Regions from separate parts of the Bacillus sp. SD127 genome, predicted to be linked through region 4. Evidence: riboswitches for the same ligand, from Rfam matches in the RefSeq annotation. Region 4 holds a riboswitch; each other region holds the start of a gene.
What was found. A riboswitch is a leader RNA that binds a small molecule or an ion and turns the genes downstream of it on or off. The one in region 4 is predicted to bind S-adenosylmethionine.
Positions count from the first base shown of each region.

Region 1: linked by a shared signal. The riboswitch ahead of mtnW (2,3-diketo-5-methylthiopentyl-1-phosphate enolase) and the one ahead of ACQVGS_RS01355 (5-methyltetrahydropteroyltriglutamate--homocysteine S-methyltransferase) in region 4 are both predicted to bind S-adenosylmethionine.
Region 2: linked by a shared signal. The riboswitch ahead of ACQVGS_RS13745 (phosphoadenylyl-sulfate reductase) and the one ahead of ACQVGS_RS01355 (5-methyltetrahydropteroyltriglutamate--homocysteine S-methyltransferase) in region 4 are both predicted to bind S-adenosylmethionine.
Region 3: linked by a shared signal. The riboswitch ahead of metE (5-methyltetrahydropteroyltriglutamate--homocysteine S-methyltransferase) and the one ahead of ACQVGS_RS01355 (5-methyltetrahydropteroyltriglutamate--homocysteine S-methyltransferase) in region 4 are both predicted to bind S-adenosylmethionine.

Region 1 covers NZ_CP191226.1:2,850,712-2,853,906, reverse strand. The annotation lists gene ACQVGS_RS14815 (pyridoxal phosphate-dependent aminotransferase) at 73-1,269, shown strand; SAM riboswitch class I at 1,308-1,408, shown strand; gene mtnW (2,3-diketo-5-methylthiopentyl-1-phosphate enolase) at 1,493-2,710, shown strand; gene mtnX (2-hydroxy-3-keto-5-methylthiopentenyl-1-phosphate phosphatase) at 2,707-3,195, shown strand, end outside.
Region 2 covers NZ_CP191226.1:2,643,048-2,646,242, reverse strand. The annotation lists gene ACQVGS_RS13760 (dihydroorotate dehydrogenase) at 1-97, shown strand, start outside; gene pyrF (orotidine-5'-phosphate decarboxylase) at 66-785, shown strand; gene pyrE (orotate phosphoribosyltransferase) at 782-1,414, shown strand; SAM riboswitch class I at 1,559-1,664, shown strand; gene ACQVGS_RS13745 (phosphoadenylyl-sulfate reductase) at 1,823-2,524, shown strand; gene cysP (sulfate permease) at 2,536-3,195, shown strand, end outside.
Region 3 covers NZ_CP191226.1:2,892,719-2,895,913, forward strand. The annotation lists gene isp (serine protease Isp) at 1-778, shown strand, start outside; SAM riboswitch class I at 910-1,065, shown strand; gene metE (5-methyltetrahydropteroyltriglutamate--homocysteine S-methyltransferase) at 1,194-3,195, shown strand, end outside.
Region 4 covers NZ_CP191226.1:251,334-254,528, forward strand. The annotation lists gene ACQVGS_RS01350 (sigma-54 interaction domain-containing protein) at 1-607, shown strand, start outside; gene ACQVGS_RS01355 (5-methyltetrahydropteroyltriglutamate--homocysteine S-methyltransferase) at 655-1,794, opposite strand; SAM riboswitch class I at 1,873-1,980, opposite strand; gene ACQVGS_RS01360 (5-methyltetrahydropteroyltriglutamate--homocysteine S-methyltransferase) at 2,049-3,182, opposite strand.

The sequences.
Region 1 (3,195 bases), 1.7 Mb from region 4:
CTTTACTTTTTTCATTTAACCATATATGATACTGGACTATCATTTCAAGATTTTTTTAGAAGGTGAAAACAGATGAAATTTGAACATTCTCAAGTGCTGCAGGAACTGCCTAAACAATTCTTTGCTTCTCTTGTGCAGAAAGTGAACCTAAAGCTGAAGGAAGGACATGATGTCATCAATTTGGGGCAGGGGAATCCGGATCAGCCGACGCCCGAGCATATTGTTGAGGAAATGAAGCGAGCCGTTGCTCAGCCTGAAAATCATAAATACTCCTCATTTCGAGGTTCGCACAGTCTTAAATCAGCAGCGGCTGCATTTTATAAAAGAGAATACGGCGTTCAGCTTGATCCGGAAACTGAAGTAGCCGTATTATTCGGCGGGAAAGCCGGTCTTGTCGAGCTGCCGCAATGCCTGCTAAATCCGGGGGATACGATTTTGGTTCCTGACCCTGGCTATCCAGATTATTGGTCCGGTGTCACGCTTGCGAAAGCGAATATGGAAATGATGCCGCTCACTAAGGAAAATGCGTTTCTTCCTGAATACGCAAGCATTTCCCCTGACGTAAGAGAACAAGCGAAACTGATGTACTTGAATTATCCGAATAATCCGACTGGAGCCGTCGCTACCGCAGAATTTTTTAGAGAAACGGTGAGTTTTGCGATAGAAAACGAAATCTGTGTGGTCCATGATTTTGCTTACGGTGCAGTGGGCTTTGACGGACACAAGTCTTTAAGCTTTTTGCAGACTGAAGGCGCTAAGGATATCGGAATAGAAATTTACACGCTGTCCAAAACATATAATATGGCGGGCTGGCGGGTCGGTTTTGCAGTTGGTAACGCCTCGGTCATAGAAGCGATCAATCTTTATCAAGACCATATGTTTGTCAGTCTTTTCAAAGCAACCCAGCAGGCTGCCGAGGCGGCACTTTTATCTGAGCAGACATGCGTAGCGGAGCAAAATGCCCGGTATGAAAGCAGGCGCAACGCTTGGATAGCGGCATGCAGGGAAATTGGCTGGGATGTAACAGCGCCTGCGGGTTCATTTTTTGCGTGGCTGCCGGTGCCTGAAGGCTATAGCTCTGAGCAATTCTCAGATCTCTTGCTTGAAAAAGCGAATGTGGCGGTTGCAGCAGGAAACGGCTTTGGTAAATATGGCGAGGGGTATGTCAGAGTGGGGCTCTTAACGAGTGAAGCTAGGCTTAAAGAAGCAGCTCATCGAATTGGCAAACTAAACCTGTTTACCCAAAAAAGCATTGACAAGATTCTTTAACGGTGGGATAATTCAAAATAATTTATAAAATCTATATTTTCTTATCAAGAGCAGGCAGAGGGACGAGCCCGATGAAGCCCGGCAACCGACTTGTAAAGCACGGTGCTAATTCTTGCAGCTGGCGGCTGAGAGATAAGATTCGGACGAGAAACGAAACCTCTTTAGACGCATTGCTGTTTGAAGAGGTTTTTTATATGGGTTAAAAAATGAAAGGAGCTCTGGCATGAGTGAATTATTAGCAACATATCTCCTGACCGAGCCGGGAGCCGACACGGAGAAAAAAGCAGAACAAATCGCAACAGGATTGACGGTGGGCTCTTGGACTGATCTGCCTCTGGTGAAGCAGGAGCAGATGCAAAAGCATAAGGGACGGGTTGTAAAGGTCGAGGAGAGAGAGGGACATCTTGCATCAGGAAAACAAGCGGTTATCACAATTGCCTATCCCGAGGTAAATTTCTCACAGGATATTCCGGCATTGCTGACAACTGTGTTTGGCAAGCTGTCGCTGGACGGAAAAATCAAGTTAATAGATCTCGAATTTTCTGTAGCGTTTAAGCGAACACTTCCGGGCCCGAAGTTTGGCGTATACGGCATCCGGAAGATGCTTGGAGAGTTTGAAAGACCGCTGTTAATGAGCATTTTTAAAGGGGTCATCGGAAGGGACCTGAGTGATATTAAAGAACAGCTCAGGCAGCAGGCGCTAGGCGGGGTTGACTTAATCAAAGACGATGAAATTTTCTTTGAGACGGGTTTAGCACCTTTTGAAACAAGAATTACAGAGGGAAAACAAATTTTGAAAGAAACATACGAGCAGACCGGCCATAAAACGCTGTATGCAGTGAATTTGACTGGAAGAACGGCTGAGCTTAAAGATAAAGCAAGACGCGCCGCTGAATTGGGAGCGGATGCGCTTTTATTGAATGTCTTCGCTTACGGTTTGGACGTCATGCAAAGCCTTGCGGAAGATCCGGACGTATCAATCCCCATTATGGCGCACCCAGCAGTCAGCGGGGCATTTACATCCTCACCGTTGTACGGGTTTTCCCATGCCCTTTTGCTCGGAAAATTAAACCGATATTGCGGCGCTGACTTCAGTCTGTTTCCTTCTCCATATGGCTCAGTTGCGCTTCCGAAAGAAGACGCGCTGGCGATTCATGAAGAATGCGTAAGAGAAGATGCCTTTAACCAGACATTTGCCGTTCCGTCCGCCGGTATTCACCCTGGTATGGTTCCGCTTCTCATGCGTGATTTTGGCATTGATCATATTATTAACGCCGGCGGAGGCATACACGGACATCCAAACGGCGCCCAAGGCGGGGGCAAAGCGTTCAGAGCTATTATTGATGCGGTTTTGGAGGCGCAGCCGATTGAAGAAAAAGCCGGTCAATGCGAAGATTTGAAGCTTGCGCTTGATAAATGGGGAAAGGCTGAAGCCGTATGACGACTCAAAAACCGTTAATGATATGTGATTTTGATGGAACCATCACGATGAACGACAACATTATAAACATTATGAAAACATTCGCTCCGCCGGAGTGGACGGCGTTAAAAGACGGCGTGCTCTCCAAAACGATGTCGATCCAAGAAGGCGTCGGACGAATGTTCGGCCTTCTGCCGAGCAGCTTAAAAGAGGAGATTACGAGATTCGTATTAGAAGACGCAAAAATCCGGGACGGCTTTCGGGAATTTGTCGCATTTGTTAACAAGCATGAACTCCCGTTTTATGTCGTAAGCGGGGGGATGGACTTTTTTGTCTATCCGCTGCTTGAAGGAATTGTTGAGAAAGATCATATTTATTGCAACCGTGCGTTATTTGAGAACGAATTCATTCATATTGATTGGCCTCATTCTTGCAAAGGCACATGCACAAATCAATGCGGGTGCTGCAAGCCGACTGTTATGAACGAGCTTTCTGAGCCTGATCAA
Region 2 (3,195 bases), 1.9 Mb from region 4:
CCCAGCTGTTTTACGCCAATACGGCTATGAATCTGTTGAAGAATGCATCGGAAGGAGCTGGAATCATGAAAAACAACCTGCCCATCATCGCGCTTGATTTTGCATCAGCTGAAGAAACACTGTCGTTTTTAGCGCCTTTTCACAAGGAACCGTTATTTGTGAAGGTTGGAATGGAGCTTTTTTATCAAGAAGGCCCGGCTATCATTGCACAATTAAAAGAAAGAAACTGTGAGATCTTTTTAGATTTAAAGCTACATGACATTCCGACCACGGTGAATAAAGCAATGAAGCGGCTTGCCTGCCTTGGAGTCGATCTCGTCAATGTTCACGCAGCCGGAGGCAAAAAAATGATGGAAGCAGCCTTGGAAGGCTTAGAGGAAGGCACGCCGGCAGGAAAACAACGTCCGTCACTTATTGCGGTAACCCAGCTGACAAGCACATCTGAACAAATGGTGAAGGATGAGCTGCTGATCAGAAAGCCTCTCATCGACACGGTTGTACACTACAGCAAACTGGCGGAGAATAGCGGACTTGATGGAGTGGTGTGCTCTGTTCATGAAGCGAAAGCCATTTACGAAGCAGTGTCGCCGTCGTTTTTGACGGTGACCCCGGGTATCCGTATGTCAGCAGACACTGCGAATGATCAAGTCCGCGTTGCAACGCCTTCTATAGCAAGAGAAAAAGGGTCATCAGCAATTGTTGTGGGACGCTCTATTACAAAAGCTGCAAATCCGCTAAAAGCCTATGAAGCTGTCAAACTCGAATGGGAGGGAATCAAACAATGAAACAAATCATCGCAAAACATCTATTAGACATTCAAGCTGTATTTTTACGCCCGAATGAGCCGTTTACATGGGCGAGCGGCATATTATCCCCAATTTACTGTGACAATCGCCTTACCCTTTCTTTCCCAGAGGTAAGAAATGATGTTGCTGCAGGCATCAGCAAGCTTATCCAAGAGCATTTCCCGAAAGCTGAAATGATCGCAGGAACAGCGACAGCAGGTATCCCTCATGCGGCATTGGCGGCTGACCGTTTGAACCTGCCGATGTGTTATGTGAGAAGCAAACCGAAAGCACATGGAAAAGGCAATCAAATTGAAGGTGCAGTTCAAAAAGGCCAAAAAACAGTTGTCATAGAAGATTTAATTTCCACAGGGGGCAGCGTACTCGAAGCTGCAGCAGCTCTGAAAACCGCTGGCTGTGAAGTGCTTGGTGTGGTATCAATCTTTACGTATGGACTTCCTAAAGCGCAGGAAGCGTTTGCTGAGGCTGATCTTCCATACTACTCGTTAACTGATTATGACACACTGACAGAGGTTGCACTTGAGAATGGAAATATTCATTCAGATGACCTGAAGAAGCTGCAAATATGGAAAACTAATCCCGAGTCAAAAGATTGGTTTAAAAATTAAAAAATAAATTTCAGTATTGTGAAGGGCTTTAATGCCTTGCCACGATTGAAAACAGGCCCTTGGGTCTGTTTTTTTATTAATCCTATAAAAAAACTCGGGTTGACTTATGTTAGAATTGTGCTAAAATTTACTACAAATCTGAAAAACTTATCAAGAGCGGCTGAGGGACTGGTCCTATGAAGCCCGGCAACCTGCACAATGTGTAAGGTGCTACTTCCAGCAAAATGTATTCCATTTTGAAAGATAAGGGCTACATGCAGTTCCTGTCTTTCTTTCCGCCGGATTGAAAGTTTTTTATTTTAAGAGGGGCTGTTTACGGAGATAACAGCAGCCGCATCACATTACAATTGGGAAAGACAACCGGCAGAAAGCTACTGTTTGTTTGTCTCCGAAAGGAGGAAAGAAGAAATGTTAACGTACGATAATTGGGAAGAACCAACGATTACATTTCCGGAGGACGATCCTTATAAAGGGGCGCTGTCAGTTTTAAAATGGGCTTACGGCCATTACGGCAATCAGCTTGTTTATGCCTGCAGTTTCGGAATTGAAGGAATCGTTCTGATTGACTTAATCTATAAAGTGAAAAAAGACGCAGAGATTGTATTTCTCGATACAGGGCTTCATTTTAAAGAAACCTATGAAACGATAGAACGCGTGAAAGAGCGCTATCCCGGCCTCAATATCATCCTGAAGAAACCGAACCTTACTCTTGAGGAACAGGCGGAAGAACATGGTGATAAACTGTGGGAAAGAGAGCCGAACCAATGCTGCTATCTCAGAAAGATCGTTCCTTTAAGAGAGGCGCTTTCCGGCCACCCGGCATGGCTTTCCGGCCTGCGCCGCGACCAAGGGCCAAGCCGTGCCAATACGAATTTCTTAAACAAAGATGAGAAATTCAAATCAGTAAAAGTTTGCCCGCTTATCCATTGGACTTGGAAAGACATTTGGAGATACACCTCTCGGAATGAGCTGGACTACAATCCGCTCCACGATCAAGGGTATCCAAGTATCGGCTGCGCGCCTTGTACGTCACCTGCATTTACCGCAGAGGACCTGCGCTCAGGCAGATGGAACGGTATGGCGAAAACAGAATGCGGACTGCATGAATAAGGAGCTGCAAAATGGAATTAGCCGCTATTTTATTTAGCTTGTTTTTCGCAGTGAATATTGGCGCAAGCGGCGCTGCAGCTTCAATGGGAGTTGCTTACGGCTCTGGGGCCGTCAAAAAGAAAACCTACGCTTTGATCATATGTGCCGTTGGTGTTCTGGCCGGGGCTGTCATTGGCGGGGGCGAAGTTGTGAAAACCATCAGCTCTGGGATTATCCCGGAACAGACGATCACGCTGACGATTGTTTGCATCATTATCGGGGCTGCTGCACTGTCGCTTTTTACAGCTAATCTGCTCGGCATTCCTTTATCGACAAGTGAAGTCACGGTCGGGGCGGTTGTCGGTGTGGGCGTTGCGTACAAAGTATTGTTTGTAAACAATCTTCTGATTATTGTTTCATTTTGGATTTTCGTTCCGCTGTTCGCTTTTGGTTTTACATTTTTTGTAGCAAAGCTGTTTCGTTATTTTAAAATCGAAATTACGTCTTCCCGTAAACAAAACATCCTTGGCATCCTTTTGCTATGCGCTGGTTTTTTTGAAGCATTTTCTGCGGGCATGAACAATGTAGCGAATGCTGTTGGACCGTTAGTGGCTGCCGGCGTACTGGATGTAGCGAAAGGAACCCTGTATGGGGGAGTTTTTGTAGCCCTGGGCGCACTGATATTAGGCCGC
Region 3 (3,195 bases), 1.6 Mb from region 4:
AAACCAAATCATCGGCGGAAAGAATTTCACAGATGATGACGGCGGCAAGGAAGATGCCATTTCCGACTACAACGGACACGGCACACACGTTGCCGGAACGATTGCGGCTAACGATTCAAACGGCGGCATCGCCGGGGTTGCGCCTGAGGCAAGCCTTTTAATTGTAAAGGTGCTTGGCGGTGAAAACGGCAGCGGAAAGTACGAATGGATTATTAACGGCATTAACTATGCTGTTGAGCAAAAGGCTGATATCATCTCAATGTCCCTTGGCGGACCGAGCGATGTGCCTGAACTGGAGGAAGCGGTCAAAAACACCGTCAAAAACGGAGTGCTAGTCGTTTGTGCCGCGGGAAATGAGGGTGACGGCGACGAACGCACAGAGGAGCTTTCCTATCCTGCTGCGTATAATGATGTAATTGCGGTTGGATCTGTTTCAGTAGCGCGTGAATCGTCAGAATTTTCAAACACAAACAAAGAGATTGATCTTGTTGCACCTGGTGAAAACATTTTATCCACTCTTCCCAACAAGAAATACGGGAAGCTTACCGGCACATCAATGGCTGCCCCTCATGTCAGCGGAGCGCTTGCTTTAATTAAAAGCTTTGAAGAAGAATCTTTTCAAAGAGAGCTCTCTGAATCTGAGCTTTATGCGCAGCTGATCCGCAGGACACTTCCGCTCGATATCGCAAAAACATTGGCCGGGAATGGATTCCTGTATTTAACCGCTCCTGATGAGCTGTCAGAGAAAGCAGAGCAGTCACATTTACTGACCCTATAATATTATTTTTCTCATATAATATATACCGTAAATTGTAAAAAAAATTTCAAAATCTTTGTTGACAATGAATTTGAATTGCTGTTAAGATTACCAACAAATGATTCAACTTTTCAAAAAATTAATAACATTTTCTCTTATCGAGAGTTGGGCGAGGGATTGGCCTTTTGACCCCAACAGCAACCGACCGTAATTCCATTGTGAAATGGGGCGCACTGATTTTCGCGCCGAGATTTATATCTCTTAAGGCACGGTGCTAATTCCATCAGATTGTTTCTGAGAGATGAGAGAGGCTGTATGTTTTGCAAAAAAGCCTCTTTCTCTCATGGGAAAGAGGCTTTTTAGTTGTGAGAAAACCTCTTAACAGCCTGTATCCGCGGGTCAACAAGAGTGTTTTACATATAAAGGAGGAGAAACAATGACAACAATCAAAACATCGAATTTAGGATTTCCAAGAATCGGACTGAACAGAGAATGGAAAAAATCGCTTGAAGCGTATTGGAAAGGAAACAGCGATAAAGATACGTTTTTGAAGCAAATCGATGAATTATTCTTATCCGCAGTGAAAACGCAAATTGACCAGCAGATTGATGTTGTGCCTGTTTCTGATTTCACACAGTATGATCATATTCTTGACACTGCGGTCAGTTTCAACTGGATCCCGCAACGCTTCAGACACCTGACTGACAGTACAGATACATACTTCGCCATCGCCCGCGGAATAAAAGACGCCGTATCAAGTGAAATGACAAAATGGTTTAATACAAACTACCATTACATCGTGCCGGAATATGACGAGAGCCTAGAGTTCCGCCTGACAAGAAACAAACAGCTTGAAGACTACCGCCGAATCAAACAGGAGTACGGCGTTGAAACAAAACCTGTTATCGTCGGCCCTTATACGTTCGTCACGCTTGCAAAAGGCTACGAGCCATCTGAAGCTAAAGCAATTCAAAAACGTCTCGTGCCGTTATATGTACAGCTTTTAAAAGAGCTTGAAGAAGAAGGCGTAAAATGGGTTCAAATTGATGAACCTGCGCTTGTCACCGCTTCAGCTGAGGATGTACGCGGCGTAAAAGAGTTATTCGAGAGCATCACAAATGAGCTTTCTTCCTTGAATGTGCTTTTGCAAACGTATTTCGATTCTGTTGATGCTTATGAGGAGCTTATTTCTTATCCTGTACAGGGTATTGGGCTTGATTTCGTTCATGATAAAGGCAGAAACCTGGAACAGCTTAAGACACACGGCTTTCCGAAAGATAAAGTGCTGGCAGCCGGTGTCATAGACGGACGCAACATTTGGAAAGCGGATCTTGAAGAACGCCTGGATGCCGTGCTTCATATCCTCAGCATTGCACAGGTTGATGAACTGTGGATTCAGCCTTCCAGCAGCCTTCTTCATGTTCCGGTAGCGAAACACCCAGATGAGCATTTGGAACAAGATCTGCTGAACGGATTGTCCTACGCGAAAGAAAAACTGGCAGAGCTAACAGCTTTAAAAGAAGGCTTAGTATCAGGCAAAGCCGCCATCAGTGAGCGAATTCAGCAAGCGAAAGCGGACATCAAAGCGCTCAAACAATTTGCAACAGGAGCCAATTCTGAACAAAAGCAAGAGCTGGAACAATTAAGCGATAAAGACTTCAAGCGCCCCATTCCGTTTGAAGAACGCTTAACCCTGCAAAATGAATCTCTCGGACTCCCGCTTTTGCCGACAACAACAATCGGAAGCTTCCCGCAGTCTGCTGAAGTACGCAGCGCACGCCAAAAATGGCGGAAAAACGAGTGGTCTGATGAACAATACCAAAACTTTATCAACGCGGAGACGAAAAGATGGATTGATATTCAGGAGGAATTGGATCTTGATGTTCTTGTTCACGGTGAATTCGAACGGACAGACATGGTTGAATACTTTGGTGAAAAGCTGGCCGGCTTCGCCTTTACGAAGTACGCCTGGGTTCAATCATACGGTTCACGCTGTGTACGCCCGCCGGTCATTTATGGAGATGTAGAGTTTATTGAACCGATGACAGTGAAAGATACTGTATACGCTCAATCGTTAACATCCAAGCATGTAAAAGGAATGCTGACAGGTCCTGTTACGATTTTAAATTGGTCCTTCCCTCGGAACGATATCTCGAGAAAAGAAATCGCATTCCAAATCGGACTCGCCCTCCGCAAAGAAGTAAAAGCGCTTGAAGACGCGGGCATTCAAATCATTCAAGTCGATGAGCCAGCCCTGCGTGAAGGCCTTCCGTTAAAAACCCGTGATTGGGATGAATATTTGACTTGGGCTGCCGAAGCATTCAGATTAACAACCTCTTCCGTGAAAAATGAAACACAAATTCATACACATATGTGCTACAGCAACTTCGAAGACATCGTCGATACGATCAATGATCTTGACGCTGATGTCATTACGA
Region 4 (3,195 bases):
TCGCGTACTGCAGGAGAAAGAGATAGAGCGGATCGGCGCAAGAAGCCCGGTCCCAATAGATGTACGAGTGATTGCGGCGACACACCGAAATCTCGAAGAAATGGTCCGGGAAGGAGACTTCCGGCAAGACCTCTATTACCGACTGAATGTGATCAACATTCAAATCCCGTCCTTAAGAGAGCGCATAGAGGATGTAGTGCCGATCGCGGGGCTTCTATTAAAAAAACTTGAACGGAAATTTGGCTTTGATGGCTTGGAGCTTTCTAAAGAAGCAATTGCAGTGCTTCAGAGCTATTCTTGGCCGGGCAACATACGAGAATTGGAAAATGTCCTAGAACGGGCTGTCAACGTCCTCGACGGCAAACGAATCGAACCGAAACACCTGAATCTCACTCCTGAAGATCAACCCATCCAAAGAACAATCAAAATCCGGGAATATCAATCTATACAGCCATTAAAAGAGACAATCGCTGAGGCGGAAAAAAACGCGATCATCGAGGCGCTTGCCGCAGCAGACGGCAATAAAATAAAGGCAGCAAAGCTATTAGGCATAGGAAAAACAAGCTTATATGAAAAATGCAAAGCCTATCAAATTGAGCAGGCATAAAAAAACACACATGCCCCGCCAGGGAATCAAGTGTGTTTTTCTGTTCCTTATTTCCAAACATCGTTAGCGATCTCAACAACATGGCGCAGCTTCGCCCATTGCTGTTCCTCGGTCAGCTTGTTGCCTTCCTCAGTCGAAGCGAATCCGCATTGCGGGCTCAGGCACAACTGATCTAGGCTGACATAACGGGACGCCTCTTCGATACGGCGTTTTACTTCGTCCGGATGTTCAAGCTCACCGAATTTAGATGTCACCAAGCCTAGGACAAGCTGAAGATCAGAGCGTTTCACGTAACGAAGCGGTTCGAATCCGCCTGAGCGTGAATCATCATACTCTAAGAAAAGCCCATCCAGATTCAAGCCGTCAAAAATGGTTTCCGCCGCCGCATCATAACCGCCTTCAGCTGTCCAAGTGGACTGGAAGTTGCCGCGGCAAATATGCATGGTAATGGTCATATCATCCGGACGGTCGGCAATTGCGTCATTGATCGACTTCGCAAACAGCTGGCGAAGCTCGTCAGGCGTTGTTCCGAATGCTTCCACTTGTTTCAAGCCTTTTTCAGATAAGAAAACAGCCCATGCTGTATCATCAAGCTGGAGGTAACGGCAGCCTCTGTCATAAAACGCTTGAATCGCTTTTTTATACGCTTTTGATACATCATGCTGGAAAAGAGCATAATCGTTTTTGTATGCATCCTTTTCCAATCTGCCGCGGAAAAAGAGCATATTCGGACTTGGAATTGTCATTTTTGGCGTTGCATCACCAGCGATGCCATGTAAAAATGAGTAATCTTCGAGCATTGGGTGATTTGAGAAATCAATATCGCCTGTTACTTTGATGCCGCGTGCTTTTGTCTGCACATTATGGAACTGAATACCCTGTTCAGGTATAAACGGCTCAACGCCATCCAGATTTTCAAGGAAATCAAAATGCCACCACGCTCTGCGGAATTCCCCGTCTGTCACGACGTTCAGGCCGGTTTCTTTTTGTTTTTCCACAATGCGGATGATTTCATCGTTTTCAATCTGGCGAAGCTGTTCGGCAGTGATTTCGCCGGCCGCCTTTTGCAGCCGCGCTTTTTTGACGGGCTCAGATCTCAGCAGGCTTCCGACTTGATCCGCGCGAAACGGCGTTTTTTTTCTCTGAAGCGATTGTTTTTGTTCTGCGGGTGTTGTTTGCTGTGACATGTTGTTCATTCCTTCTTTCCATTCGAATATAAAAAAGCTCTTCCTTTGGATAAGGAAGAGCTTGCGTGAACAATCTCAACCTTATCTTCTAGAGCAAAAATCTGCTCTAAAGGATTTAGCACCATTCTGTTAAACAGCGGTTGCCGGGTATCGCAGGGCCAGTCCCTCCACCTCTCTTGATAAGGAAAACATTTTTATGAAATTTTCTGATAGTATCTATTATTCACACATTTCTCTTTTCTGTCAATGATAGATTATTTCCACACATCATTGGCAATGTCGACCACATGACGGAGCTTCGCCCACTGCTGCTCCTCAGTCAAAAGGTTTCCTTCTTCTGTTGAAGCGAAACCGCACTGCGGGCTCAAGCAAAGCTGATCTAAGCTGACAAAGCGCGCAGCTTCGCTGATTCGGCGTTTGACATCCTCTGGGTCCTCAAGTTCTCCGTATTTGGATGTAATCAAGCCTAAGACAATCTGCAGATCCTTGCGTTTGACAAAACGAAGCGGGTCAAAGTTTCCGGAGCGGTCATCATCGTATTCCAGGAACAAGCCGTCAAGGTCTAAACCGTCAAGAATCGTTTCCGCTACAGCGTCGTATCCTCCAGATGCCGCCCAAGTTGAACGGAAGTTGCCGCGGCAAATGTGCATCGTGACCGTTAAGTCGTCAGGACGGTCCGCCACTGCATCGTTAATCGTTTTGGCAAACAACGCAGGCAATGTTTCCGGATCACCGCCGAGGGCTCGGACAACCTCTCTGCCTTTTTCTTCAAAGAAGAGAGACCATGACGTATCATCGAGCTGAAGATAGCGGCAGCCCGCATCATAGAAAGCGTTAATCGCTTTTTTGTACGCCTGGGCCAGATCATGAAAATATTCCTCCTGATCGGGATATACGCCTTGATCAGCTTTTTCACCGAAAAACAGCATATTCGGACTTGGAATTGTCAGTTTTGCTGTCGCATCTCCGGCAATGCTGTGTAAAAATTGATAATCGGCAAGCGCCGGATGGCTGGTGAAATCCAGTTTTCCCGTCACCTTAATGCTGCGGGCTTTTGTTTTCGCGTTATGGAACTGAATTCCTTCAGCCGGGATGAACGGTTCCACTCCGTCGAGCCCTTCCAGGAAATCGTAATGCCACCACGAACGGCGGAACTCTCCGTCGGTTACAACGTTTAGGCCGATTTCCTTTTGCTTTTCGACAATGCGGGTGATTTCTTTATTTTCAATATCACGAAGCTGTTCTGCCGTGATCTCGCCGGCCGCTTGTTTTTGCCGCGCCTCTTTTACTGGGGCGGATCGTAATAAACTGCCGACATGATCGGCGCGGAAAGGGGCTTTCTTTTGTTTTTCTGATTTCTGTGCTGCAAGGTTTACTTGTTGAGCCATATCATTCGCCTCT